DNA from 2 places in the Sphingomonas sp. BRN-1R genome. Region 1 is predicted to be linked to the other one. Evidence: riboswitches for the same ligand, from Rfam matches in the RefSeq annotation. Region 1 holds a riboswitch; the other holds the start of a gene.
What was found. Region 1 has a riboswitch for thiamine pyrophosphate ahead of AC3ANX_RS03795 (TonB-dependent receptor). Riboswitches for the same ligand answer to the same signal wherever they lie in the genome.
Positions count from the first base shown of each region.

Region 2: another riboswitch for thiamine pyrophosphate. It lies ahead of thiC (phosphomethylpyrimidine synthase ThiC); the one in region 1 lies ahead of AC3ANX_RS03795 (TonB-dependent receptor).

Region 1 covers NZ_CM173236.1:823,653-837,878, reverse strand. The annotation lists gene AC3ANX_RS03835 (Lrp/AsnC family transcriptional regulator) at 1-199, opposite strand, end outside; gene putA (trifunctional transcriptional regulator/proline dehydrogenase/L-glutamate gamma-semialdehyde dehydrogenase) at 298-3,894, shown strand; gene AC3ANX_RS03825 (YncE family protein) at 3,965-5,101, shown strand; gene AC3ANX_RS03820 (SDR family NAD(P)-dependent oxidoreductase) at 5,098-5,859, opposite strand; gene AC3ANX_RS03815 (LysR family transcriptional regulator) at 5,960-6,859, shown strand; gene AC3ANX_RS03810 (pseudouridine synthase) at 6,898-7,440, shown strand; gene pnuC (nicotinamide riboside transporter PnuC) at 7,437-7,994, opposite strand; gene AC3ANX_RS03800 (phosphotransferase enzyme family protein) at 7,994-9,139, opposite strand; gene AC3ANX_RS03795 (TonB-dependent receptor) at 9,142-11,406, opposite strand; TPP riboswitch at 11,468-11,577, opposite strand; gene AC3ANX_RS03790 (DUF2252 family protein) at 11,657-12,844, opposite strand; gene AC3ANX_RS03785 (hypothetical protein) at 12,841-13,059, opposite strand; gene AC3ANX_RS03780 (inorganic phosphate transporter) at 13,124-14,137, opposite strand; gene AC3ANX_RS03775 (DUF47 family protein) at 14,150-14,226, opposite strand, start outside.
Region 2 covers NZ_CM173236.1:595,041-609,266, reverse strand. The annotation lists gene AC3ANX_RS02820 (NAD(P)H-dependent flavin oxidoreductase) at 23-1,009, opposite strand; gene AC3ANX_RS02815 (secondary thiamine-phosphate synthase enzyme YjbQ) at 1,120-1,545, shown strand; gene AC3ANX_RS02810 (alpha/beta hydrolase family protein) at 1,613-2,479, shown strand; gene AC3ANX_RS02805 (aspartate kinase) at 2,793-4,067, opposite strand; gene ubiG (bifunctional 2-polyprenyl-6-hydroxyphenol methylase/3-demethylubiquinol 3-O-methyltransferase UbiG) at 4,207-4,926, shown strand; gene AC3ANX_RS02795 (hypothetical protein) at 5,018-5,617, shown strand; gene AC3ANX_RS02790 (ABC transporter permease/substrate-binding protein) at 5,676-7,211, opposite strand; gene AC3ANX_RS02785 (ATP-binding cassette domain-containing protein) at 7,321-8,103, opposite strand; gene AC3ANX_RS02780 (SDR family oxidoreductase) at 8,281-9,051, shown strand; gene AC3ANX_RS02775 (MipA/OmpV family protein) at 9,188-10,066, shown strand; gene AC3ANX_RS02770 (ferritin-like domain-containing protein) at 10,207-11,172, shown strand; gene AC3ANX_RS02765 (ferritin-like domain-containing protein) at 11,214-12,248, shown strand; TPP riboswitch at 12,491-12,607, shown strand; gene thiC (phosphomethylpyrimidine synthase ThiC) at 12,663-14,226, shown strand, end outside.

The sequences.
Region 1 (14,226 bases):
TGGCCGGATCGACCACCGCGCGGAACCCTCGGATCACGCCCGCCGCGATCAGCCGGCGCAGCCGCATCTGCGTCGGCGTCTTGGACAGACCGACGCTGCTCGCGAGATCGGTGACGGTCATCCGTCCGTCCGCCGTCAGCGCGGCGACGATGCGGCGGTCGAACTCGTCCAGTTCGACTGGATCGGCGGCTTTTTCCATTCATTATGCCTAGCGGGCAGTTTCAATAAAGTCGATCAGGTGCGCAGCAGGGCTTACTAAAGCCGGATCGCCACACGCGCGCATGCTATATTCATGGCATGACGACGCCCCCGCCCTTCGCCGCCTTCGCGCCCCCGATCCGCCCCGCCACGCCCTTGCGCGACGCGATCACCGCCGCCTATCGCCGCGACGAGGCCGAGGCGCTCGCGCCATTGATCGAAGCTGCGACACTCGACGCGGCGACCCGCGCGAAGGTGGCCGAGACGGCTCGCGCGCTCGTCACCACGCTGCGCGCGCAGAAACGCGGCGGCGGGGTCGAGGGGCTGGTGCAGGAATATGCGCTGTCGAGCCAGGAGGGCGTCGCGCTGATGTGCCTCGCCGAAGCGCTGCTGCGCATCCCCGACGACGCGACGCGCGACGCGCTGATCCGCGACAAGATCGCCGAGGGCGACTGGGGCGCGCATCTCGGCGGCGGCAAGTCGCTGTTCGTCAACGCCGCTACCTGGGGGCTGGTCGTCACCGGCAAACTGGTCGGCAATGTCGATGATCGCGGGCTGGGCGCGGCGCTCACCCGGCTGGTCGCGCGTGCGGGCGAGCCGGTGATCCGGCGCGGCGTCGATCTGGCGATGCGGATGATGGGCGAGCAGTTCGTCACCGGCGAGACGATCGACGAGGCGCTGCGCCGTGCGCGCACCGAGGAGGCGAAAGGCTTCGGCTACAGCTACGACATGCTCGGCGAGGCGGCGACCACCGCGGCCGACGCGGCACGCTACCTCGCCGATTACGAGCGCGCGATCCATGCGATCGGCAAGGCGTCGGCCGGGCGTGGCATCTATGGTGGGCCGGGCATCTCGATCAAACTGTCCGCGCTCCACCCGCGTTACGTGCGTGCGCAGGCCGGGCGGGTGATGGCGGAACTGCTGCCGCGCGTGAAGGCGCTGGCGCTGATCGCCAAGCGATATGACATCGGCCTCAACATCGACGCGGAGGAGGCCGACCGGCTCGAACTGTCGCTCGACCTGCTCGAAAGTCTCGCGCTCGCCCCCGATCTGTCCGGGTGGAACGGGCTCGGCTTCGTCGTGCAGGGCTATGGCAAGCGCTGCCCGTTCGTGATCGACTGGATCGTCGATCTCGCGCGACGCGCCGACCGGCGGATCATGGTGCGGCTGGTCAAGGGCGCCTATTGGGACGCCGAGATCAAGCGCGCGCAAGTCGACGGGCTCGCGGATTTCCCGGTCTATACGCGCAAGGTCCACACCGACGTGGCGTATATCGCCTGCGCGCGGAAGCTGCTGGCGGCGCGCACGTACGTTTTCCCGCAATTCGCCACGCATAACGCGCAGACGCTCGCCACGATCTATCACCTCGCCGGGCCGGATTTCGTGACCGGCGATTACGAGTTCCAGTGCCTGCACGGCATGGGCGAGCCGCTCTACGAACAGGTGGTCGGCAGCAATCAGCTCGCGCGGCCCTGCCGCATCTACGCGCCGGTCGGCACGCACGAGACGCTGCTGGCGTATCTGGTGCGCCGCCTGCTCGAAAACGGCGCGAATTCGTCGTTCGTCAACCGCATCAACGATGCCGCGGTGCCGGTCGAGACGATGATCGCCGATCCGGTCGAAGTCGTGCGCGCGATGCCGCGTCCGGGTGCGCATCACGACGCGATCGCGCTGCCGGCGAAGCTCTACCCCGATCGCGCCAATTCGGCAGGCATCGACCTCGCCGACGAACATGCGCTGGCGGCGCTCCATGCCGCCTTGCTGGAGAGCGCCGCGACCGGCTGGATCGCCGCCCCGCCCGAAGGCGAGGGCACGGCGCGGCCGGTGCTCAACCCGGCCGATACGCGCGATGTGGTCGGCACCGTGTTCGAGCCCTCGCCCGCGCAGGCCGAGGCCGCAGCCAAACGCGCCGCCGCCTCCGGCTGGGGCAGCGTGCCGGTCGCCGAGCGGGCGGCGATGCTGGACGCTGCCGCCGATGCGATGCAGGCGCGCATGCCGGTGCTGCTCGGGCTGATCGTGCGCGAGGCGGGCAAGTCGCTCCCCAACGCGATCGCCGAGGTGCGTGAGGCGATCGACTTCCTGCGCTATTACGCAGGGCAGGCGCGCAACACCTTCACTCACGAACAGACCCCGCTCGGCCCGGTGGTGTGCATCAGCCCGTGGAACTTCCCGCTGGCGATCTTCACCGGGCAGGCGGCAGCGGCGCTGGCGGCAGGCAATCCGGTGCTGGCCAAGCCGGCCGAGGAAACCCCGCTGATCGCCGCCGAAGCGGTGCGCCTGCTCCACGCCGCCGGCGTGCCCGCCGATGCGCTGCAACTCCTGCCCGGCGACGGCGCGATCGGCGCGGCGCTGGTCGCCGCGCCCGAGACGGCGGGCGTGGTGTTCACCGGCTCCACGCAAGTCGCGCGGCTGATCCAGCGCCAGCTTGCCACCCGTCTGTCCGCCGCCGGCAAGCCGATCCCGCTGATCGCCGAGACCGGCGGGCAGAATGCGATGATCGTCGATTCCTCCGCGCTCGCCGAACAGGTGGTGGCGGACGTGCTCGCCTCGGCGTTCGACAGTGCCGGGCAGCGCTGCTCGGCTTTGCGCATCCTGTGCTTGCAGGAGGAGGTGGCGGATCGCACGCTGGCGATGCTGAAAGGTGCCCTCGCCGAGTTGAGTCTCGGCCGCACAGACGCGCTCGCCGTCGATATCGGACCGGTCATCACCGCCGAGGCGCGAGCGCACATCACCGCGCATATCGACGCGATGCGCATGCGCGGGCACCGCATCACGCAAGCCCCGCTGCCCGAAGCGGCAGCCAACGGCACCTTCGTCGCGCCCACCATGATCGAGATCGACAGCATCGCGGACGTCGAGCGCGAGGTGTTCGGCCCCGTGCTGCACGTCCTGCGCTTCCGGCGCGAGCGGCTCGGCGAACTGGTCGATGCGATTAACGCGACCGGCTACGGCCTCACCTTCGGGCTGCACACGCGGCTCGACGCGACCGTCGCCGAGGTGACGTCGCGCGTTCAGGCGGGCAACCTCTACGTCAACCGCAACGTGATCGGCGCGATCGTCGGGGTGCAGCCGTTCGGCGGGCGCGGCCTGTCGGGCACCGGCCCCAAGGCGGGCGGGCCGCTCTATCTCGGGCGGCTGACGCAAGCCGCGCCGGGCGTCGCCGAACATACCGGCCGCATGCCGCAAGCTTTGCGCGACTTCGCCGACTGGCTGGGCAAGGCCGATCCGCGCGCCGCCGCCAAGGCGCTGCGCTATGGCGCGGCCTCGGCGGTCGGGGTTGAGCGGGTGCTGCCCGGCCCGGTCGGCGAGCGCAACCTCTATGCGCTCCACCCGCGCGGTCGCGTGCTGATGAAGCCCGCCACCGAAGCGGGGCTGATCGAGCAGATGGCGGCGGTGCTGGCGACCGGAAACACCGGCACGATCGCGGGCATGGCGCTGCCCGCCGGGCTGCCGCCGAGCGTGGCGGCGGCGTTTACGGAAGGCAGCGTGCCGCCCTTCGCGGTCGCGCTGGTCGAAGGCGATGCGATCGACACGCTGACGGCGGTGGCGACGATGCCCGGCGCGATCGTGCCGGTGTACCGCGCCGATCCGTCGCGCCCACTCGCTTACGATCCGGTGTGGCTGGTCGAGGAGGTGTCGACCTCGATCAACACCACGGCGGCGGGCGGCAACGCCAGCCTGATGGCGATCGGCTGATCCGCGCCGCCGTTTGACGGCGCGCGCGGCGATACCCTAGGCTCGCCCCCGACACAGGGGGTGCGGAACGATGGCATGGCATGATCGGCTGGCATGGCTCGTCTGCGTCGGCGTGGCTGTCGCCGCGCCCGTGTCGGCGCGGCAGATCCTCGTCTCGGCGGAGGACGGCAAGCCGGTGCGGCCCGGCGACGGGGTGACGGCGGTCGTGCCCGACGTGCTGCGCATCCTCGCGGTCGAACCGGGCGGGCTGCGCACGCTCGCAACGGTGCCGGTGCCGGCGAGCATGACCGGCCCGCCCGAAAGCGTGAAGCTCACCCCCGATGGCCGCTATGCCGTGGTGAGCGCGTCGCAGGCGCTGGTGGCGGGCGCAACGCCGGTGCTGGAGCCGGGCGATGCGGTATCGCTGGTCGATCTGTCGGTGCCGACGCGGCCGCGCCCGATCGAGACGGTGCATGCCGGTGCGGGCGCGAGCGGGGTCGCGATCGGTCCCGATGGGCGGCTGGTCCTCGTCGCCAACGCGCGTGCGGACAGCATCTCGGCCTTCGCGCTGACCGGCGGGCATCTCGTCGCCCGCGCGACGGTCGCGCTGCCGGCGGGGTCGCGGCCGCTGTCGGCGCGGGTCGCGCCGGACGGCCGCAGCGCGCTGGTGGTGGGGGGCGCGGGCCGGATCTTCCGGCTGCGCATCGCGGCGGGCGGCATCACGCTCGATCCGGCACCGCTCGATATCGGCAAGGGCGCATCGGCGATCGCGCTGAGCCCTGATGGCGGCACCGCCTATGTCTCCGGGCCGGGCGACGATGCCGACCATGCCCGCGTCACCGCGATCGACACGGTGCGGCTGCGCATCACCGCCACCGCATCGCTGCCGCCGGCGGCGGAAGGGCTGGCGTTGTCACGCTCGGGCCGGTTCCTCGAAGTGACCTTGCTCGACGGCACCAACCGCCCGCCCGGCGACCCGAAGCGGCGCGAGACGGGCACGCTGGCCGTGCTGTCGACCGCGCGCGGGGGGCTGCGCGTCGTCGCGCAGGGTGCGACCGGACGGCTCTGCCAGGGCGCGGCGTGGCGCAGCGACGAACGGCGCATCTTCCTGCAATGCGCGGACGATCGCAGCATCGAAAGCTACAGCTTCGATGGCCGCGCCACGCTGCGCCGGCTCGCCCCGCCCCTCCACACCGAGGGACGGGGCGGCGCGCTGGCGATCCGCTAGATCATCATCCCGCCCGACACTTCGATCCGCTGCGCGTTGACCCAGCGGTTGTCTTCGGACAGCAACGCCGCGATCATCGGCCCGATATCGTCGGGCAGGCCGGGCCGGCCGAGCGCGGTCGCCTCGGCGATGCGGCGGTTGATCTCGGGATTGTCGCGCACCATGCCGCCGCTGAAATCGGTCTGGACTGCGCCGGGCGCGACGACGTTGACCGCGATGCGCCGGTCGCCGAGTTCCTTGGCGAGATATTTGGTGAGCACCTCGACCGCGCCCTTCACCGCCCCGTAGGCGGCGCTGCCGGGATAGATGATGCGGGTCAACCCGGACGAGACGTTCACGATCCGCCCGCCGTCGGCGATCAGCGGCAACAGCGCCTGCGTGAGGAAGAACACGCCCTTGAGGTGGACGCGGTAGAGCGCATCGAAATCGTCCTCGGTAACCCCGGCGATCGGCGCGTGGTGCGACGTGCCGGCGTTGTTGACGAGATAGTCGAACCGCTCCGCCCCGCGCTCGGCGAGTGTCCTGCGAACCGCCTCCGTGAAACCGGCGAAGGCGGCGATGTCGCCGGTATCGAGTTGGAGCGCGGTCGCGCGGGCGCCCGCCTGCTCGACGGCGGTGACCACCGTCTCGGCGGCGGCGCGGTTGCTGTGATAGGTGAAGATCGAATCGACGCCGCGCCGGGCGAGCGCCTCGACCGTGGCGCGGCCGAGACCGCGGCTGCCGCCGGTGACGAGTGCGATGGGGGAGTGTGCGGGCATGGGAACCTCCGTTGGTTGGCAGCCCCGATGTAGCGCCCGCAACCGCGCCGATTAGATCGCGGTTGCGGTCAACATTGTTTTGCGGGACAGAATGATCGCGATGGATCGTCTCGCCAGTCTCGAACTGTTCGTGCGCATCGTCGATCGTGGCAGCTTCAGCGCCGCCGCCGCCGATCTCGGGATTTCGCGCCCCGTCGCCACCGCGACGATCAAGGCGCTCGAACGGCGGCTGGGCGCGCGGCTGCTCCACCGCTCGACCCGCCACGTCCAGCCGACGATCGAGGGCGAGGCCTATTACCGGCGCTGCGTGGCGATCCTCGCCGATCTGGAGGATGCCGATCGCGGCGCGGGCGGCGCGGTGGCGGGGCTGTTGCGGATCGATGTCGCGGGCAATCTCGCGCGCACGGTGTTGCTGCCCGCGCTGCCGGCGTTCCTCGCGCGGCACCCGGCGTTGACCGTGCATCTCGGCGAGGGCGAGCGCTTCGTCGATCTGGTGCGCGAGGGGGTCGATTGCGTGGTGCGCGCCGGCCCGTTCACCGACAGCGACATGATCGTGCGACACCTCGGCACGATCGAGGAGATCACCTGCGCGAGCCCCGCATACCTGGCGCGGCACGGCACGCCGGTCTCGCCCGATCGGCTCGACGGGCACGTCATGATCGGCTTCGTCTCGTCGCGAACCGATCGGCCGCTGCCGCTGGAGTTCACCGTCGACGGCAGGGCGGTCGAAGTAACGCTGCCCGCGCGGCTGCTGGTCGGCGGGGCGGATACCAGCGCGGCGGCGGCGCGGCTCGGGCTCGGGCTGGTGCAGGCGCCGCGCTTCCGCTTCGAAGCCGACCTTGCGAGCGGCGCGCTGGTCGAGGTGCTGGCGGACTATCCGCCCACGCCCACCCCGGTCGCGATCCTCTACCCGAGCAACCGCCAGCTATCGCCGCGCGTGCGCGTGTTCGTCGACTGGCTGGTCGAGACGCTGTCGCCGTACTTCGGCGGACACGCATGAGCTTGGCGCGCACCGCCGTTCCGCGATAGGGAGGCGGGGTGACCCGGCTGATCCTGCTCAACAAGCCTTATGGCTTCCTCAGCCAGTTCACCGATCGCGGCACCGAGACGGCGCGGGCGACGCTCTCGACGCTGGTCGACGTGCCCGGCGTCTATCCGGCCGGGCGGCTTGACCGCGACAGCGAGGGGCTGCTGCTGCTCACCGACGACGGCCGGCTTCAGGCGCGGATCGCCGATCCCAAATACAAACTGCCCAAGACCTATCTGGTGCAGGTCGAGGGCGAGCCCGATGCGGCGGCGCTGGAGCGGCTGCGCAGCGGCGTGACGTTGAAGGATGGCCCGACCCGCTCAGCGCTCGCCGAGCGGATCGCAGCGCCAGAGCTGTGGCCGCGCGACCCGCCGATCCGCCAGCGCGCGAGCATCCCCGATTGCTGGCTGAAACTCACCATCCGCGAAGGGCGCAACCGTCAGGTGCGGCGGATGACGGCGGCGGTCGGCCACCCGACCTTGCGGCTGGTGCGCTGGCGCATCGGCGACTGGACGCTCGACGGCATCGCGCCGGGCACCTGGCGGCTCGCCTAGCGGCGTTCGGCCACCCGCCACCGCGTGTAACCGATCGCAGCGAGCACGACCATCGCCGCATAGAGTCCGGCGGTCGGCAGCAGCCCCTTCACCACGAACATGCCGACGTAGAGTATATCGACGACGATCCACAGCAGCCAGTTGGCGGCGTGGCGGCGCGCGGTCCAATATTGCGCGACGAGACTGAAGCTGCTCAGGCCGGCGTCGATCCACGGCAGCGCGGCGTTGGTATAGTGGCTGGTGAACCAGCCGATCGCGACCGCCCCTGCCCCACCTGCCGCCAGCCCGGCGACCGCCGCGCGGGTGCCGAGCGGCGCGACCACCACCGCGCCGTCGTCACCCCGCCCGCGCAACCACGCCACCCATCCGTAGAGGATCGCCGCGCCGAACAACGCCTGCAAAACCATGTCGGCATAGAGCCGCACATCGAGGAACAGCTTGAAGTAGAGTGCGCAGGCGACGAGGTTGATCGGCCAGCACAGCATCTGCCGCTTGGCGGTCAGCCAGATCGCGAGGAAGCTGGTGATGACGGCGGCGATTTCGAGCGCGGACATCAGGCGGCGATCCGGCGCAGGAACGCCTGTCCCGCTTGCGTGCCGAACCAGTCGGCATGGCCGATGAGATAGCCGTCCCACGCCAGCGCGGCCTGATCGGGCTGGTCAAGCACGCCCGCGAAATAGTCGATCTCGGACAAGGCGAACTCGACATGCACCAGGGGCAGCAACGCGACGACCGTCGCCACCTCTTCCGCGCTAAGCGGCAGGACTGAGCCGTAGCCGGCGAGCAGCGCCAGCGCCGCCTGCGGATCGCCGATCGCATCGTCGGGTGCCTGCCCCAGTTGCAGCCAGTCGAGCGCGGTGCGCTCGATCGCGGTTGCGAGATCGTGCGCCGCGCAGGTGCGATCGGCAAGCCCGAAGTCGAACGCGGTGCGCACCGTGCCTTCCGGCGTCCACAGCAGGTTGGAGGGGTGCCAGTCGTTATGCGTCCACAGCGGCGCTTCGCCCGCCCGCCGTGCCGCCAGCCCCGCGCCGAACGCAGCGAACAGCCGCGACAGCGTCGCCCGCCACGGCTTCTGGCCAAGATACGCCGCAAGTGCCGGCCGCACCGCGACGTAGCGCTCCGCCGCCGCGAGCGGATCGGCGTCGGGCAGGATGGTGAAGCTCGCCACCAGCGGCTGCGGCGCGCGCGCGGGCGCGGCGAACCCGCGCGACGCCGCGTGCAGCCGCGCCAGCGCCGCCCCGGCGGCATGCGCGTGTGCGGGCGAGAGGAACGGCGTCCATGACAGGCGGTCGCGGTACAGGTCTGCGCCGGGGGACTTGCGGTGGAGTTCGTACGTCCAGTCGCCCGCCGTGATCGCGCCCGCGCCGGTATCCGCACGGATCACCTCGGGCACGGCGAGACCCGCCGCGCAGAGATGCGCGATGAAGGCATGTTCCCCGGCCAGCCCCTCGGGCGTGCGCAGCCTCTGGTGGTGGCGCTTGAGGAAGAACGCGCCGCCGGTCGCCCGCACCAATGTCGCCGCCGAGAACGGGCGCGGCGAATGCCAGCGCAAGCCGATCATCCGCCCCGCGGCGGGGAAGCGCGCGAGCACCGCCTCCGCCTCGGCGACGGTGATGGCCGGCCAAATCGGCGCTTCCAGTTCGGTGCCCATGCCATGCACGCGATGCTCGGTCACGGCGTCATGACGCACCGCGGCCATCGTCAGAACGCGCGCGACAGCGTCGCGATTACACCGCGCCCGCTGCCGATGAAATAGGCCGGCGCGCTGCCGGGGATGACGGTGCCGCCCCGCCCGATCGTGTCCTGCGCGTTGGTGCTGATCGCCTCGACGCCGGACAGCACATGCGGATCGGTGACGTTGATCGCGTTCAGCCGCAGATCGGTACGCTTGCCGTCGAGCCACTCGGCCAGATGCACGCCCACCGACAGATCGAGCGTGGCATAGCCCTTGATGCTCTCGTCGTTGGTGAACGTCGCATATTGGCGGTCGACATATTTGAGCGCGAAGCTGCCGAACAGCCGCCCGTCGTCATAGGTGCCGCCGAGGCCAAGCTGATAGGTCGGGCTCGACACCGCCTGCTTGCCCCTGGTCGGCAGCAAATCGTCGCCGATTGGGATATCGTCGTCGAGCCGCGCGTGGAGATACTCGCCCGAGACGTAGACGCTCACGCCCTTGGCCGGGCGATAGTCGATCTCGGCATCCACGCCGTAGCTGGTCTGGCGACCGGCGTTGAGCGTCGAGTTGATCTGCGCGCCGCCCAGATCGACCACGGTCGCAAGCTGTCGGTTGCGGAAGTGGTAGTGGAAGCCCGTCACCGACGCCGATAGCCGCGCGCCGATGTAGCGATAGCCGACTTCTTCCGAGACCGAATATTCGTTCTTGAGCGCGGTCGTCCCCTGCCCCGACACCGCGCCGCTGTCGTACACGTTGTAGAGCGTATATTCATCGGGCGCGCGGAAGTTGGTGGTGATGTTGGCGAACACCTGCTGCCGGTCGTCGAGCTGATAGCGCACCGCAGCGCGCGGCAGCGCGGCGAAACTGTCGAACCGCACGCGCGATTGCGGTCCGGGCAAGTAATTGCGCCCATTGTGCAGGACGTCGACGCCCTTGAAGCCGACATCCACGGTCAGGCCGGGCGCGAGCGCGATCGTGTCGGCGACGAAGAAAGCCTTGGTCACGGTGACGGTGCGTTCGTTCTCGTAGGCGAGCAGGCGGCCGTCGGCGGTGCGGATCGCATGGTCCTGATAGCCCCACGGATCGACCGGGCGGCCATCCGCGCCGATCGACGTGTAGGTCTGGAGCACGCGGTCGGTGCCGTAATCCGCCCACAGCCCGGCGACGAGCGTATGCGCGCCCGCCTGAAGCGTCAGCTTGGCGACCCCGCCACCGCGGAACTGATCGCCGGTGAAATTGCCGAGCACCGTCGCCACCCCGTCGACCGTGCCGGGCAGCGGCACCGGATCGGCCAGCGCCTCGGTGCCGAGGTAATTGCCGGTCGTGCTCAGTTGCGTGCCGTAGGGCGAATTGCCATAGCCGAATTGCAGATAGCCGGTGGTGTCGAGCGTCAGCCGGTCGCTTAGTTTCAAATGAAGCGGCGCGGACACGTAGATGTTGCGGAACGGCGCGCGGTACAGCCGCCAGTAATTGGTGTCGCCGTCGGTGTAGCGCCTGTCGTAGTTGAAGCCGCGCCCCTCCGCCTGCCAGTCGGCGAGCGTCGGACTCGGATAAGTCGAGGAATTGGCGTCGTTGAACGACACCGACAGGCTGGCGCGGTTGCCGTCGCCCCACTCGTCGAGCAGCTTGGCATCGACATGCTGGCGCAGATCGTAACCCGCACCGCGCCAGTTGTCCGCGCGCATGTTCGAGTACGACAGGAACGCCTTCAATCCGGTCGCGCCGATCGTGCCGGTGTCGAACCGCACGAACGCCCGGCGTGCATTGTATTCGCCGATCGACAGATCGACCAGACCGCCGCGCTCCGCCTTCGGATTGTCGAGCGCGAGCGACAGCAACCCGCCCGCCCCACCAATCGTGGGCGAATCGAGATCGACCGCCCCTTGTGCGAGCGTGATCTGCCGGACGTTCTCGGCATCGGCGAACTGCGAGGGGTAGGCGTAATAATAGCCGATGTCGTTCTGCGGCGCGCCCTCCATCAGCACGCCGATCTCGTCCTGCCCCAGCCCGCGCAGCGTCAGGCTCGATGTGGTCGACAGACCATAGGGATCGCTCGACGAGACGTTGGCGCCGGGCAGCAGATTGACGAGCTGGAAGGCGTTGAGCGTCGGCGCCTGCTTGGTGATGAAGTCGCTCGAAATCGCGCTTTTCGCCTGCGGGGCGGTCTGGTCGGGCAACAGCCCTTCGGGATCGGGAATGCCGACCACGCGGATGTCGGCGGGTTCGGCCGGATCGGACGCGGCCACCGCAGGCGCGGCGAGCAGCAGCGCGGGAGCGAACCCGCAGACCATGGAAACTCGAATTGAAACACCGGCCATCGTTTACGCGTCCACTCCACAGGAGGGACGCCGGACCGATGCCGCCAACCCTCCCTACGCCGGTATCACCCGGATCAGGTTCAGCGGGTCGTGGGCTGCTGCCCACCTCTCAGCCGCGCATGAGCGGCCCCCCGGGGATCGCTCCGCTTTGGACGTCGGAGAGGCGGTCGTAAAGCACTATCGTTTCGCCCCGGCTATCGCCGCCAGACCGGGACGCCGCCGCTCACCCCAGTGCGTAGGTGCGGCAGTGTTCGAGGTAGCCGACCTCGTGCGCGCCGGCCATTTCGGTGATCCCACGCCACAGCCATGTCGGCGCGTCGAGCGCGGCGGAGCGCTGCCCGGCGAGCGTCTCCACCCATGCCTCGCGCTGCACGTCGCTCAACTGGCGCGCGTGCGCGATACCGACCACGAACGCGAGATAGCCGGCCGCCGCAATCGCCTGACGGGTGGAGAATTGCCGAACCTCGATCTTGAGATCCTGCGGCGCCAGTTCGCGCAGCACCACGGGCTTGCCGAGCAGATGCGCGGCGATCATCCGTTCGCCGAGATTGGGGGACAGCGCACGGGCGCCCGCCAGCACGCGCGCGCCGGCATCGTCGGGCATGTCCGCGCCGGGGTGCGCAGGGGCAACCGAACGGACCGCTTCCTTGATGTCGACCAAGGCGAAACGCTCGTCGCTGTCGCGCCCCTTGCGCAGGCCGATCAGCACCGCATAGCGCAGCCGGCCGAGCGAGCTACAGCCCTTGCGCCAATAGGCCGCGTCGATCACGCGCACCTTGCCGCCCGCATCGATCTCGGCAAGCTCGCAGACGCGGGCGCGCACCGCAGGGTCTGCGAACAGCAGGTCGATCTCGTGCTTCTCGGCGTCGGTCAGGCGCCAGAAGCGCTTGTTGCGCGGGATCGCGGGCTCGACATCCTCGATCCGTTCCTTGGCGAGATGCCGCCAGCGCCGACCTGCCGCGCGCCGCCGTACCGATCGCACCACGTCGGGTTCGGGCACGTCGTCGTCGCTTCGCGGCGTGAGCGCGCGGAGGTAGCCGTCGAGCATCGCTTCGACCATGCGCGCGGTGATGACGCCGGGCAGGTCCGAGCTGCGCGCGGCGGTTTCGAGCGACAAGCCGAGCCGAATGAGATCATGCGCAGGATTGCCGATCACGGTCTGGTCGAGATCACGGATCTGAATCGCCACTCGCCGGTCGGCGTCGGCGAGCGGACCGAGATTACCGAGGTGGCAATCGCCGCAGATCCACACCGGCGGCCCTTGCGGGATGATCGCCGCGACCGGCGAGGCTTCGAGCCATTCGTAGAATTGCGCGGTGTTGCCACGCACATAGGCATGGACAGAGCGCGCCATCTTCAGCGCGCGCGTCCGTTCGAGGACGTGGGCGCGCTCCGCCGGGGAAACCTTCAACCGTGCGCCCGAGCCGCTGCGCGTTGCTGCCGTGCCCGCTTGGCGTAATGGTGATGCGCGGCGATGCAGCCGATCGCCGCACCGGCGACCGCATGGCCCTTGCCGACGAAATGCCCGGCGACACCGCCGGCGGCCGCGCCGCGGATGCAGCCTTTCGCCTCGGCCTGGGTCGCGGTTACGGTGACGAGGCTGGCCGCGATCAGCGCGGTGGTCATGATCTGTTTCATGTCACAAAGAAGCAACATTGCCGCGCTTGGTTCCGTGACAAACCTGTCATCTTCAGAACAGCAACGTCAGGCTGTAGAACAGCGCACCGACCGCAGCCGACGCCGGAATGGTGATGATCCACGCGATCACCACGTTGCCCGCGACCCCCCAGCGCACCGCCGAGGCGCGCCGCGCGGTGCCCGCGCCGATCACCGCGCCGGTGATGGTGTGCGTGGTCGATACCGGAATGCCGAGCCACGAGGCCGAGAACAGGATGATCGACCCGCTCAGCGAGGCGCTGAAGCCCTGATGCTGCGACAGCTTGGTGATGCGCGAGCCCATCGTCTCGATGATCTTCCACCCGCCCGTCATCGTCCCCATCGCGATCGCGACATAGCAGCAGATCGCCACCCAATGCGGCACCGCAAACGTCCCGTGCAGATAGCCGGTCGAATAAAGCAGCACGGTGATGATCCCCATCGTCTTCTGCGCATCGTTTAGGCCGTGGCTCAGCGAATAGGCGCCCGAGGAGAGCAGATGGAGGTTGCGGAACGCCTTCTCCGCGCCGCGCGCGCTGGCGCGGCGGAACAGCCAGCTCGTCAGCAGCATGATGAGCATCGCCAGGATCATGCCGAGCGTCGGCGACAGCACGATCGCGATCAAAGTCTTGTTGAGGCCCACCCATTTGACCGCGCCGAATCCGGCATGCGTCACGCCAGCGCCGATCATCCCGCCGACCAGCGCGTGGCTCGAGGAGGACGGAATGCCCTTCAGCCAGGTGACGACGTTCCACACCATCGCACCGGCAAGCGCCCCGAACACGACGCCGGGGGTGATGAGATCCTTGTCGATCAGCCCCTGCCCGATCGTGTCGGCGACCTTGTGCAGGCTGGGGAAGGTGATCGTCAGGAAATAGGCGGCGAAGTTGCAGAACGCCGCGAAGCCGACCGCATGGACCGGCTTGAGCAGCCGCGTCGCCACCACCGTCGCGATCGAATTGGCGGCATCGTGCAGCCCGTTGAGGAAATCGAACGCCAGCGCGACGGCGATCAGGCCGATCAGCAGGGGCAGGGAAAGGTCGTACATGGTGCCAGCCGATCAGGAATGATCGATGACGATGCCGTCGATCTCGTTCGCGACCGCTTCGAACGCATCGACGATCCGTTCGAGATGCT
Region 2 (14,226 bases), 230 kb from region 1:
ACCGGTCTGCGCCGGAGCGGTGTCAGGCGGCGCGCTTCGCCAGCGCCACTTCCGCCTCGCCGACCAGCGCGGCGATGATCTCCGCGACCGGCTCCTCTTTGGTCACCATGCCGACCGACTGGCCTGCCATCACGCTGCCATGCTCGACATCGCCGTCGATCACCGCGCGGCGGAGAGCGCCCGCCCAGTAATGCTCGATCTGCAACTGCGCCTCGGCCATCGCGACCTTGCCCTCGTCGAGCGAGGACGCGACTTCGCGCTGCTTGGCGGTGAACAGTTCGCCGCCCGCGTTCTTCAAGGCGCGCACCGGGATGACCGGCAAGCGCGGGTCGATCTGCACGCTCGCCACCGCATCGCGGGCGGACGCGCGCAGGAACGCCTTCTTGAAGTTCGGGTGCGCGATCGATTCGGTCGCGCAGACGAACCGCGTGCCGAGTTGCACGCCGGCCGCGCCCATCTCCAGATAGGCCGCGATCGCCTCGCCGCGACCGATGCCGCCCGCCACGAACACCGGCACCTTGTCGGCGACCTCGGGCAGGATCTCCTGCGCGAGCACGCTGGTCGAGACCGGGCCGATATGCCCGCCCGCTTCCATGCCCTCGACCACCAGCGCATCGACACCCGAGCGGATCAGCTTCTTGGCGAGGGAGAGCGCGGGCGCGAAGCAGATCAGCTTGGCGCCGCCCGCCTTGATCGCCTCCAGGCTGCCCGCCGGCGGCAGCCCGCCTGCGAGCACGACGTGGGTGACCTGATGGCGCGTGCAGACCGCGATCAGGTCCATCAACTGCGGGTGCATGGTGATGAGGTTCACGCCGAACGGCCGCCCTGTCAGCGCCTTGGTGCCCGCGATCTCGGCGTCGAGCAGCTCGGGCGACATCGCCCCGCATGCGATCAGCCCGAAGCCGCCCGCGTTCGACATCGCCGCGACGAGGTTGCGCTCGGACACCCACGACATTGCGCCGCACAGAATCGCGACCTCGCTGCCGAGAAATTCGGCGCCGCGCGCCATGAGGCTGGTGAGGCGCGCCGCGCCGGTGCTGCTGGTCATCGTTGCCCCTTAAAGTCTCGCGCGCGAAAAGAAAGCATGGCCGTCGCCTCGCGCATGCCTATCTTCGCATCATGCTCCGCCAGTCCCTCGCCGAAATCATCGTCTCCACGCGGGGACAGGGTCTGCACGAAGCCACCGACGCCGTAGCGGGCTGGGTGGCGGGCAGCGGCATCGCGACAGGACTGCTAACCCTGCTGCTACGCCACACCTCCGCCTCGCTGCTGGTGCAGGAGAATGCCGCTCCCGCCGCCGCGCGCGATCTGGAGCGGTATTTCGCCCGCATCGCGCCCGAGAGCGGGACTTACGAGCACGACGACGAAGGACCGGACGACATGCCCGCGCACCTGCGCGCCGCACTCACCGCGACCAGCCTGTCGATCCCGGTGATGGACGGGCGGATGATGCTCGGCACCTGGCAGGGCATCTATGTGTTCGAACACCGCCGTGCGCCCCACCGCCGCCGCATCGCGCTGCACCTGATCGGAGAGGACGGCTGATCGAACGCCGGACTTCCCGTCGCATCACGCGCACGGCATGATCGGCGCTTTCGACAGGGGGACGGACATGACCATCGGCCGCATCGCCGCAGCTTTCGCACTCGCCGCCACCGCCGGGGCAGCCACCGCCGCGCAGACGCCCGCCGCGGTCTTCACCGATCCGCCGCACGATGCCGCCGCCCCCGCGCGAATGGAGGTGCTGCACATCCCGAGCCACGGCGTCGAGATCAACGGTGTCGCCTATCTCGCCAGCGGCAAGGGGCCGCACCCGACCTTGGTGCTGCTCCACGGCCTGCCCGGTAACGAGAAGAACCTCGATCTCGCGCAGGCGGTGCGGCGCGCCGGGTGGAACGTCGTCACCTTCAACTATCGCGGGTCGTGGGGCAGCCCCGGCGACTATCGCTTCGCGCATTGTCTGGAGGATGCCGATGCGGTGCTCGATTTCGTCAGGCAGCCGGCGGTCGCCGCCAGATACGGGATCGACACCATGCGGCTGGTGCTCGGCGGGCACAGCCTCGGCGGCTGGACGACCGCGCTGGTCGCCGCGCACCGCCATGACCTGCGGGGTGCGATCCTGATCTCAGCGGCGGACATGGCCAAATCGGCGAGCCTGCCGCGCGCCGAGCGGATCGCCTTCCTCGCCGACAATCACGAGACGCTCGCCGCCACCAACGAAGCGCTCGCCGACGAGATCGCCGCCAATGCCGCCGCCTTCCGGCTCGACACCGCCGCGCCGGGGCTGGCCCGCACGCCGCTGCTGGTGATCACCTCCGACGACGGGCTCGCACCGGTCGACGATGCGCTGGTCGCGAAGGTGCGCAGCGGCGGCAACACGCGGGTCGAGACGCAGCACCGTGCCACGGATCACAGCTATTCCGACGCGCGCATCTGGCTGGAAAGCGCGGTGATCGCGTGGCTGGCGAAGCTAGGATAGTCCTGCCCCCGTTCGCCCTGAGCCCTTCGGCTGGCTGGCAAGCCAGCCGCTCAGGATAAACTTCGGCCTTACAGGCCGAAGTCGAAGGGCGTGCCACGCACGTTCCGCTTGGGCACGTGCTTCGACAAGCTCAGCACGAACGGCTGGGAGTGGTTGCACGGTGAGCGCCGGTGATCGCGCGGTTCGCGAACTTGGCGCGATCCTGATCCCCGGCGAAGGCCGGGGTCAAGTTGGAAAGATCGCCGTAACGAAGTGCGACGCCAGTTTACGCCCGCTCCGTAGCTGGACCCCGGCCTTCTCGCCGGGGATCAGTTCAGGCCGCAGCATCCTCCGCGTCGAGCCCGTAAGCGGTGTGCAGCACGCGCACAGCCAGTTCGGTCTCGTCCTCGTGGATCAGCACGCTCACCTTGATCTCGCTGGTCGAAATCGCAAGGATGTTGATGCCGCGCGCGCCCAGCGTCGTAAACATCGTGCTGGCGACGCCCGCATGGCTGCGCATGCCCACGCCCACCACCGAGATCTTCGCGACCCGCGTATCGTGGATCAGATCGCCGAAACCGATCTTCTCCTTCGCAGCGCCCAGCGCCTCGATCGCGCGGGCGAGATCGGCGGCGGGGACGGTGAAGGTCACATCGGTCGCGCTCGCGCTCGCGACCGAACGGTGCGCGATGTTCTGGATGATCATGTCGACGTTGATGTTCGACGCCGCCAGCGGCTCGAAGATCGACGCCACCGCACCGGGCTTGTCGGGCACGGAGGTGATGGTGATCTTGGCTTCGTTCTTGTCGTGCGCGATGCCGGTGATGAGCTGGCGTTCCACGTCTGTAATCTCCTCTTCCCCGACGATCATCGTGCCGGGCAGTGTATCCGCCATCGGCGCGTCCGGCCCCGTGAAAGACGAGAGCACCTGGACGCGCACCTGTTCCTTCATCGCCAGCCCCACCGAGCGCGTCTGCAACACCTTGGCGCCGACGCTGGCGAGTTCGAGCATTTCCTCATACGTCACGCGCTTCAGCTTGCGCGCGCGGGGGACGATGCGGGGGTCGGTGGTATAGACGCCGTCGACATCGGTGTAGATGTCGCAGCGATCCGCCTTCATCGCCGCCGCCATCGCCACCGCCGACGTGTCCGATCCGCCGCGCCCGAGCGTGGTGATGCGGTCGTCGTCGCTCACGCCCTGAAACCCGGGGATCACCGCGACCTCGCCGCGCGCGAGGCTGGCATCGAGCGCCTCGGTATCGATCGTGCCGATCCGCGCCGAGGCGTGCGCATCCGAGGTGTGGATGGGAAGCTGCCAGCCGAGCCAGCTCCGCGCCGGCACGCCCGCCGCCTGAAGCGCGATCGCGAGCAGCCCGCTCGTCACCTGTTCGCCGCTTGAGACGACGACGTCATATTCTTTGGGGTCGTACAGCGACGACGCCTCGCGGCAGAAGCCGACCAGCCGGTCGGTCTCGCCCGCCATCGCGGAGACGACCACCGCGACCTGGTTGCCCGCCTCAACCTCGCGTTTCACCCGTGCCGCGACGCTCCGGATGCGTTCCATGCCGGCCATCGAGGTGCCGCCGAATTTCATCACGATGCGGGCCATTGGGGTGTCGCAAAATCCTTGGGTTGGGAGGGGCGTCCTGATAGGAACCGCGCATGACGATGGCAAGCGAGACGAATTTTTTGTCGCCTAAAGTACAGCTACGGCATCATTGCGTCGCAAAGCGGGCAGGCCAAGCACGATGACGATCACGATCGACCCGCAGGAAGCGGCACATTTCGGCACACTGGCGGCGGACTGGTGGGACCCGAAGGGTTCCTCGGCGATGCTCCACCGGCTCAACCCGCCGCGGCTGCGCTACCTGCGCGAGCAGATCGACGCGCATTGGAACGGCGATGCCGCTGGTTTCAACCCGCTGGCGGGCAAGCGCGCGCTCGACGTGGGTTGCGGCGCGGGGCTGCTGTGCGAGCCGCTCGCCCGGCTCGGCGCGGCCGTGACCGGGCTCGACGCCGCGCCCGAGAATATCGGCGTCGCGCGCGCGCATGCCACGCTGTCGGGGCTGACGATCGACTATCGCGCCGGCAGCGTCGAGGATCTCGGCGACGAGCGCTTCGATCTCGTCACTTCGATGGAGGTGATCGAGCATGTCACCGATCCCGCCGCGTTCGTGGCCGGGCTCGCGGGGGCGCTGACCGAGGGCGGGCTGCTGGTGGTCTCGACACCCAACCGCACGCCTGTCTCGCGACTGGCGATGATCACGCTCGGCGAAGGCTCGGGCCGCATCCCCAAGGGCACGCACGATTGGGACAAGTTCCTGACCCCCGACGAACTGGAGGCGCTGCTGACGCGCGCGGGGATGCGCGTGATCGACCGACGCGGGCTGGGTTTTTCGCCCGCACGCGGCTTCGTGCTGTCGGACGACCTCAGCCTCGACTACTTCCTGACGGCGGTGCGAGCCTGAGGCGTCCCGTCGTACCGGCGCAAGGCTGATGCCCTGCGCTGCCCTGACGTGATGTAAGGTCCGCTTCCGCCCACTAGCAGTTGTCCGTGATTTGATCGATCATCAGCGCATGATAAAGTCGGGAATCATCGCGACGATCTTCATGTTGATCATATTGGCTGGCTGTAGAAACAGCGACAGTCTGGTCGCAAGAAAAGCGGTCAGCATTAGCATGATCGACAGAGATACTGTTACAATTGGTTTTAGCGTTAATCGTTTAGCCATCGAGAAGATGCCATCCAGCACGTCCGGCGTGTTTTTTGCAGAAATAGCCATATCACCGGATGGGCAAGTTCAGGAACAAGTTGTAGAACCAGTATACTATCGTGGACACGCTAATGTTCAGGTCGTGCGCCGTCTAAAACGACGAATTGGTTCGACTGATCGCAACAGGGTCGTTGCAGCAGTCTCTCGCCTCGTATTGCCTCCTCTAGGCAGCAAAGCAATGCCGCTAGGCTGCTCCGCTTTTGTGTTCGACGCTCCAGGGTATGGCCGTATAGATGTTAAGACGAGCAACGGCGCGATGCGTAGCTTTTTGCTCCAGTCTAGTTGTGAGTCTGATTCTGGGAGAGAGGCGCGAAAAACCCTTCAATCGATTGTTCGAATTGCGAGCAAGTCTGACTTCGGTCATTCGCCGCTCTTTATGGATTGAGAATGGTTTGCATGTCCGCTTTCCACCACCTTCAGCCACATCCCCGGCACCGCCGCCCCTACAACCCCACTCGCTTCTCCAGCCAGCGCGCCGCCGCCTCCGGCGTCGCCTTGTCGCTGTCGCGATCGACCAGATAGTTCGCCTGCCGCATCGCCGCGACCGGCACGCGCCCGATCAGCGGCCTGAGCGCCGCCTGAAAGCGGGCGTCGCGCGCATGGCGGGGCGACAGCAGCAGGATCGCGTCATAGCCGGGGATCGCGCCCTTGGGGTCGCTCAGCACCGTCAACCTGTCCGCCGCGATCCGCCCGTCCGAGGAAAAGGCCGGGATCACGTCGGCCGCGCCGCTCTCCAGCGCGCGGTACATGAAGGTCGGCTGGTACGGATGCGCCGAGGCGAATTCGAGCCCGTAAGCGCGCTTCACCGCCGCCCATTCGGGCCGGTCGAGGAACTCGATATCGGTCGCCAGCCGCAGTTTGGGCGCGATGTCCACCAGATCGGCGATCGACTTCACCCCGCGCCGCGCCGCATCATCCCCACGCATCGCAAAGGCATAGGCATTCTCGAACCCGAGCTTGCCGAGCAGCGTCAGCCCACGTGTCTTCGCCGCCCAGTCGCGCACGCCCGCCAGGATCGTCTCGCGCGGCGGCACGTCGGTGCGCTTCATCGTGTCGGCCCAGATCGTGCCGGTATAGTCGACATAGACGTCGATCGCCCCGCTCGACAGCGCGTTCAGCGCCACGCCCGAGCCGAGCCCCTCGCGATATTCCACGCGGTAGCCCGCCGCCTCGAGCCGGTGGCCGATCACGCGCGAGAGGATGTACTGCTCGGAGAAGCTCTTGGCGCCGATCACCACCCGGCCCGGCCCTCCGGTCGGCCACATCGGCGCGAGCGCGAGCGCGGCGCCCACCACCAGCACGACGAGCGCGCCCCAGGCCTGCCCGCGCTTGCGCCGGGCGATGCCGTGTTCGACCAGCCCGAGCAGCGCGTCCACCGCCAGCGCGAGCGCCGCCGCGCTGAAGCAGCCGGCCAGCACCAGCGCCCAGTTCTGCGTCTGGAGCCCGGCGAAGATCATGTCGCCAAGGCTCGGCTGGCCGACCGTGGTGGAGAGCGTCGCCGCGCCGATCGTCCATACGGCAGCGGTGCGGATGCCCGCCATCACCACCGGCGCGGCGAGCGGCGCCTCGACCAGCCGCAGCTTCTGCCACGCGGTCATGCCGACCCCGTCCGCCGCCTCGACCACCGCCGGATCGAGCCCGGTCAGCCCGGTGACGGCGTTGCGCAGGATCGGCAGCAATGCGTAGAGCGTCAGCGCCAGCAGCGACGGCACGAAGCCGAGCGCGGGGATGCCGCCCCCCACCAGCGCCGACAGCGACAGCAGCAGCGGGTAGAACAGCGCCAGCAGCGCCAGCGTCGGGATCGTCTGGATGAGGCTCGCGAACACCAGCGCCACGCGCGCCACCTGCGGCCGCCGCGCCGAGACGATCGCGAGCGGCAGGCTGACAAGGATGCCGAGCAGCAATGCGACGAAGGCGAGCAGCAGGTGTTGCGCGAGCAGCGGCGGCACGCGGTGCAGCGCGTCGAGGAAGGCGCTCATGTCCACGCGCTCCCGTTCCCCCGCGAAGGCGGGGGTCCAGAGCCGCAAGCGCGGCGCTGTGTGGCTCTGGACCCCCGCCTTCGCGGGGGAACCGTGAGGGCAGGAACGCTCACGCCCCGCCCCCGATCTCTTGCAGCCGCCGCGCCTGCTCGCGCGGCACCGCGACCAGCGCATCGGCTTCCGCACCGCCCGCGCCCGCCAGCAGCGCAGCGGGCGTGGCATCGGCGACGAGCCGCCCGCCCGCCATCACCAGCACGCGATCGGCGAGGATCAGCGCCTCGGCCATGTCGTGCGTCACCATGATCGTGGTGAGGCCAAGCCGGTCGTGCAGCGCCCGAATCGCGCGGCCGAGCTGATCGCGCGTCACCGGGTCGAGCGCGCCGAACGGCTCGTCCATCAGCATCAGTCCGGGCTCAAGCGCGAGCGCGCGCGCCACGCCGACGCGCTGGCGCTGCCCGCCCGACAGCGCATCGGGCAGACGCTGTGAAAATTCCTGCGGCAGATCGACCAGATCGAGCAGTTCGGCGATGCGGCCGTGCCGGTCCTTTTTGCCCGTGAGGCGCAGGCCGATCGCGATGTTCTCGGCGACGGTCATGTGCGGGAACAGGCCGATGTTCTGGAAGACGTAACCGATCCGGCGGCGCAGCGCGTGGGGTGCTTCCGCCGTCACCTCCGCCCCTGCGATGCGGATGCTGCCCGCGCTCGGCTCGATCAGGCGATTGACCATCTTGAGCAGCGTCGACTTGCCCGATCCCGACGCGCCGACCAGCGCGACGAAGCTGCCGCCGGCGATCTCGATCGACACGTCCTTCACCGCGACCGCGCCGCCCGGATAGTGTTTCGACACGCCGGCAAGGGCGACCGAGGGGCCGGTTTCGCGGGGGGCTGGCATGGCTGGGGTTGTGCGGGAGCGGGGCGGGTGCGTCAAACCCGAAACGGCTCCGCCAACCGTTCCCCCGCGAAGGCGGGGGTCCAGAGCCAAGCAGCGCAGCGTTTGTGGCTCTGGACCTCCGCTTTCGCGGGGGAACGGATGTTGCTCAGGGACCGACGGGCGTCCTACGGAGACGATATGCCCAAAACCATCTTCATCACCGGCGCGGCGTCGGGCATCGGCCGGGCGACCGCGCTGCTGTTCGCCGGGCGCGGCTGGCACGTCGGGCTCGCCGACATCGACGCGGCCGGGCTGGCCGCGACGCAGGCGCTGCTCCCCGCCGGCATGAGCGAGCGCTATGTGATGGACGTGCGCGACCGCGCCGCATGGGTGGCGGCGCTCGATGCGTTCACTGCCCCTGCCGGCGGCGCGCTCGACGTGCTGTTCAACAATGCCGGGATCGGCACTGGCGGCGCGCTTGCCGATACCAGTTTCGACGCGATCGACCGCACGATCGCGATCAACTTCACGGGCGTGCTCAACGGCGCGAAGCTCGGCCATGCCTATCTCGCGCGGGCGCAGGGTTGCCTGCTCAACATCGCCTCGGCCTCGGCGATCTACGGCAGTGCCGGGCTCGCGACCTATTCGGCCACCAAGTTCGCGGTGCGCGGTCTCAGCGAGGCGCTAGACGGCGAATGGGCGGGCGACGGCATCCGCGTGCGTGCGCTCGTCCCCGCCTTCATCGATACGCCGCTGCTCGACGGCGCGGTTCCGGGCGGCACGATCCGCTGGACGGTCGCGGCGGCGGGGCTGGAGGTCACGCCGGTGGCGGCGGTCGCGCAGGCGGCGTGGGACGCGGTGCACGGCACGCGGCTCCACACCTATGTCGGACGAACCGCGCACGTCATGGCGGCCGCCGCCCGCTGGATGCCCGCGCTGCTGCGAAGGCGCATGCGGCGCGGGCGGTGATGTTCCGGGTGTCCGGGCGCCCCGCAAGCGTGGCCGGATTGTCACGCATTTCGGCAAAAAGCGCGCAGCCGTGGAAACACACGGAGCCAATTGTGCAGCGCGGCGTTTCGCGGCAGTAACAAACAGGGAGTTGTCAGTGTCGAAGTTCCTCCGTCGCGGTATCGCCGCCGCCCTTCCGCTCGTCGCCGTGCTGAGCGCCGCCCCGGCCTTCGCGCAGAGCGATGCGGCAGCCGGTAACGCCGATCTCGCAGCGAAGATGAGCGGCGACAATGTCACGGTCGGCGTCGCGGGGGTTTATATCCCCGATTACGAAGGCTCGGACCATTATCGCTTCACCCCGGCGCCCGCGATCATCGGCCAGTTCAAGGGCTTCAACTTCTCGGTGATCGGCAACCGCGCCACGCTCGACCTGATCCCCAATCGCCCCGGCCAGACGATCGATCTCCAGTTCGGCCCGATCGGCGTGGTCAATTTCGATCGCGGCACGCGCAAGAACATCGACGACGTCCGCGTGCGCAACCTCGGCAAGATCGACAATGCGATCGAGCTCGGCGGCTACGTCGGCATCGGCAAGACCGGCATCATCACCAGCCCGTACGACAAGCTGTCGGTGTCGGTCAGCTACCGCCACGACGTGTCGAACGTGCATGACAGCGGCATCTGGCAGCCCTCGATCAACTATCTGACCCCGCTCAGCCGCAAGGCCGCGGTCGGCCTCACCGCCACCGCGTCGCACGTCGAGACCGGCTATGCGCGCACCTATTTCAGCATCACCCCCGGCCAGAGCGTCGCGAGCGGCCTGCCGGTGTATAATGCCCGCGCCGGCTGGAAAAACTATCAGCTCGGCGGCTATTTCACCTATGCGCTGACCGGCGACCTGCTGCACGGCGTGAAATTGATCGCAGGCGGGGCCTATTCGCGCCTGCTCGGCAGCTATTCGTACAGCCCGATCGTGCGCACCGCCGGCAACCCGAACCAGTGGCTCGGCGCGGCCGGGCTTGCGTACACCTTCTAAAGCGTCTCTACGGGGCGCATGTGTGCGTTCCGCAGCGACTCCGGCCGTTCCTGCCCTTCCCGGGCGGGGGCGGCCGTGTCGCATCGGGCTTCCGGCGGTGCGTACACCCTGGCTCAAGGTGACACGCCGGAAGGACGAGAATGACTGCCCTACACGAGGACGCCCCCGAGGCGCGCACTGACACGCGCAACGAGCGCCGCGAATTTTTCCGCACCGCGCTCGGCGCCGCCGCGATCACCGCGACCGGCGCGGCCGCCATCACGGTCAGCTCGATCGCGCGCGCCGATACCGTGACCGATTCGTCGCTCGTCAACTTCGCGCTCAATCTCGAATATCTGCTCGCGCAATTCTACGGCGTCGCCGCCAACGGCACCGGCCTCACCGCCGACCAGCTGACCGGCGCGGGCACCGCCGGCAGCGTGACCGGTGGCCGTCAGGTGAGCTTCACCGATCCCGTCGTCGCGCAGATCGCCAGCGAGTTCGCCGCGGAAGCCGCAGCCCGCGTCGCCTTCCTGCGGACCACCGCCGGTGCCGACGTGATCGCGCAGCCCAAGATCGACCTCGACGTGACCGCGACGAGCGCGTTCAGCACCGCGATGCGCGCCGCCGGCCTCGTCGCCTCGGGCGTTGGCTTCGACGTTTATGCGAACGACAGCAACTTCCTGCTCGCCGCGTTCCTGCTCGAAGACGTGGTGGCGACCAGCTACAAGACGCTCGTCACCAGCGTTACCGATGCGACCAACCGCGATTCGATCGTCGGGCTGCTCGGTGCGACCGCCTATCACGCAGGCACCGTGCGCACCCTGCTCTACGCCAAGGGCGCGGCGAGCGGATCGACGCTGCGCGCCAACGCCGATGCGATCTCGAACGCGCGTGACGGGCTCGACGGCGGCACCAGCGACGACGACCAGGGCATTTCGCCGACCACGGATGCGAACAGCAACCTGGTCTCGAACATCACCCCGGCCGGCGACGACGGCATTATATATGGTCGCGCGTCCACGGCGGTGCTCAACATCGTCTATCTCAACAGCCTGTCGCTCTCGCTCGGGGGCTTCTTCCCCGCCGGCGTGAACGGCACGACCGTCACCAGCGGCGCGAACTGATCGCCCGAGTGACCCAGACTTCCCGCCCGGAGAGCTTCCCCGTGACCGATACCGACACGATTTCGATCGAAAGCGATCGCCGCACCCTCGCCCGCCGCCAGTTCCTCCGCTCGACCGGGCGCGTCGGGATCGCCGCCGGCGGCCTCGCGCTGCTCAGCGCGTGCGGCGGCAGCGACGATACCACCGACACGGCGACGCCCACGCCGACGTCGAGCAGCACGAGCGCCATCATCGACGCCGACGCGCTCAACCTGATGCTCAACCTCCAGTATCTTCAGGGGCAGTTCTTCCGCTTCGCGACGACGGGTGCGAACATCTCGGCGATCGCGGACACCTCCACCAGTTCCACGACGAGCACCAGCGGGCAGTTTCCGGGCGGCGGCGCGGCGCTGCTGACCGGCACCGGCACGCAAGGGTCGGTGACGGGCGGGCGCGCGGTGAGCTTCGCGAGCGCGACGGTGGCGCAATATGCGCGCGAGATCGCGGCGGACGATCTCGCCCATCTGCGCTTCCTGCGCTCGGCGCTCGGCAGCTCGGCGGTGGCGATGCCGTCGCTCAACATCGACGGCGGCACGAGCGGCGCGTTCACCAAGATTGCCCAGCTCGGCGGCTATGCGGCGACCGGCGTCACCTTCGATCCGTATGCGAGCGACCTCAACTTCCTGCTCGCCGCTTTCGTGCTGAAGGATCTGGCGGTCACGGCATACAAGGGCGCCTGCACGCTGCTGACCAGCACGCTCTATCTCGATGCGCTGGCGGGCATCCTCGCCACGCAGGCCTATCACGCCGCACTGATCCGCACGACGCTCTACACGATGGGCCAGGGTGCCGCCGCGCTCCAGTTCAGCAACGCACGCGACAGCCTCGACGGATCGGCCGACATCGACCAAGGCATCACCGGTACGTCGACCACCGCCAACATCGCGCCGGTCGACGCCCAAGGCCGCGTTTACACGCGCACCGCCGGGCAGATGCTCAACGTGCTGTACCTCAACAGCGCCGCGGTTTCCTCGGGCGGGTTCTTCCCGAACGGCACCAACGGCGACATCAAGACCAGCGCGGCCAGCAACGCCTGACCGTATATCGGCCGCGCGGGGTGCCTCCCGCGCGGCCAAGCTATAGTACCACCCGACCGTTACGCGCGTGTCCCTGCCGCGACCGCGCGCTCCCCTGCGGCTTGCCGTTCATACACCGCGATTTACGGGCCGGGGTGGTCGCCTCCCAGTCGATGACGCCGACCCGCGCGCGCCGCTGCGGCTGTCAGTCTGATCGCGCGTCCGGCGGGGCTGGACGGCGGCGCGGCGGCGCTCTATCGTCATGACATTCCCCGGGGAGCCACAAGGCTGAGAGGGACGGTGAAACTCCGTCCGACCCGTCGAACCTGATCCGGCCCCGACAAGGGCTTACCGGCGTAGGGAGGGTGAGTCCGCAGCCAGTCGCCAAGACCGGTGAGGCCCAAGCCCGGCCTGCCCGAGCTTGGAGACTGAACGATGGCCGACCTGCCCACGCGTACCGAAATCGGCGTCACCACCGGAGCGATCCGGGGGTCGCGCAAGATCCATGTGCCCTCCCCCAACATCCCCGGCGCGGGTGTGGCGATGCGCGAGATCCACCTCGAACCGGGCTCGGGCGAACCGCCGCTGCGCGTGTACGACACCTCCGGCCCGTACACCGATCCGCAGGCGCTGATCGATATCAACACCGGTCTCGCCGAACTGCGGCGAAGCTGGATCGAAGGGCGCGGTGACGTCGAACGCTATGCCGCGCGCGCGGTGCGGCCCGAGGACAACGGCCTGTCCGGCCCCGACCGCTCCGCCGGCGTGCCGCAATATCCAAACGTCGTGACGCAACCGCTGCGGGCGAAGCCGGGCATGAACGTCAGCCAGATGCACTATGCGCGGCGCGGCATCGTCACGCCCGAGATGGAATATGTCGCGATCCGCGAGAACCTCGGCCGTGCGGAAGCGAAGGAGAAGCTGCTGCGCGACGGGCAGGATTGGGGCGCGTCGATCCCCGACTACGTCACCCCCGAATTCGTCCGCGACGAGGTCGCGCGCGGGCGGGCGATCATCCCGTCGAACATCAACCACCCCGAGAGCGAGCCGATGGCGATCGGGCGCAACTTCCTCGTCAAGATCAACGCCAATATCGGCAACAGCGCGGTCGCCTCGAACGTGGCGAGCGAGGTCGACAAGATGGTCTGGTCGATCCGCTGGGGCGCGGACACGGTGATGGACCTTTCGACCGGTCGCAACATCCACGACACGCGCGAATGGATCCTCCGCAACGCGCCCGTGCCGATCGGCACCGTGCCAATCTATCAGGCGCTGGAGAAGGTCGGCGGCGTGGCCGAAGACCTGACGTGGGAGGTGTTCCGCGACACGTTGATCGAACAGGCCGAACAGGGCGTCGATTACTTCACCATCCACGCCGGCGTGCGCCTGCCCTACATCCCAATGACGGCGAAGCGCGTCACCGGCATCGTCTCGCGCGGCGGCTCGATCATGGCGAAATGGTGCCTGGCGCACCACAAGGAGAGCTTCCTCTACGAACGCTTCGACGAGATCACCGAGATCATGAAAGCGTATGACATCGCCTATTCGCTCGGTGACGGTCTGCGCCCGGGCTCGAACGCCGACGCCAACGACGAGGCGCAGTTCGCGGAGCTTTATACCTTGGGCGAGCTCACCAAGCGGGCGTGGGCTGAGGACGTGCAGGTGATGATCGAAGGCCCCGGCCATGTGCCGATGCACAAGATCAAGCAGAACATGGACAAGCAGCTCGAGGCGTGCGGCGAGGCGCCGTTCTACACGCTCGGGCCGCTCGTGACCGATATCGCGCCCGGCTACGACCACATCACCAGCGGTATCGGCGCGGCGATGATCGGGTGGTTCGGCACGGCGATGCTCTGCTACGTCACGCCCAAGGAGCATCTGGGACTGCCCGATCGCGACGACGTCAAGGTCGGCGTGGTGACGTACAAGCTGGCGGCGCATGCGGCCGATCTTGCCAAAGGCCACCCCGCCGCGCGGCTGCGCGACGATGCGCTGTCCC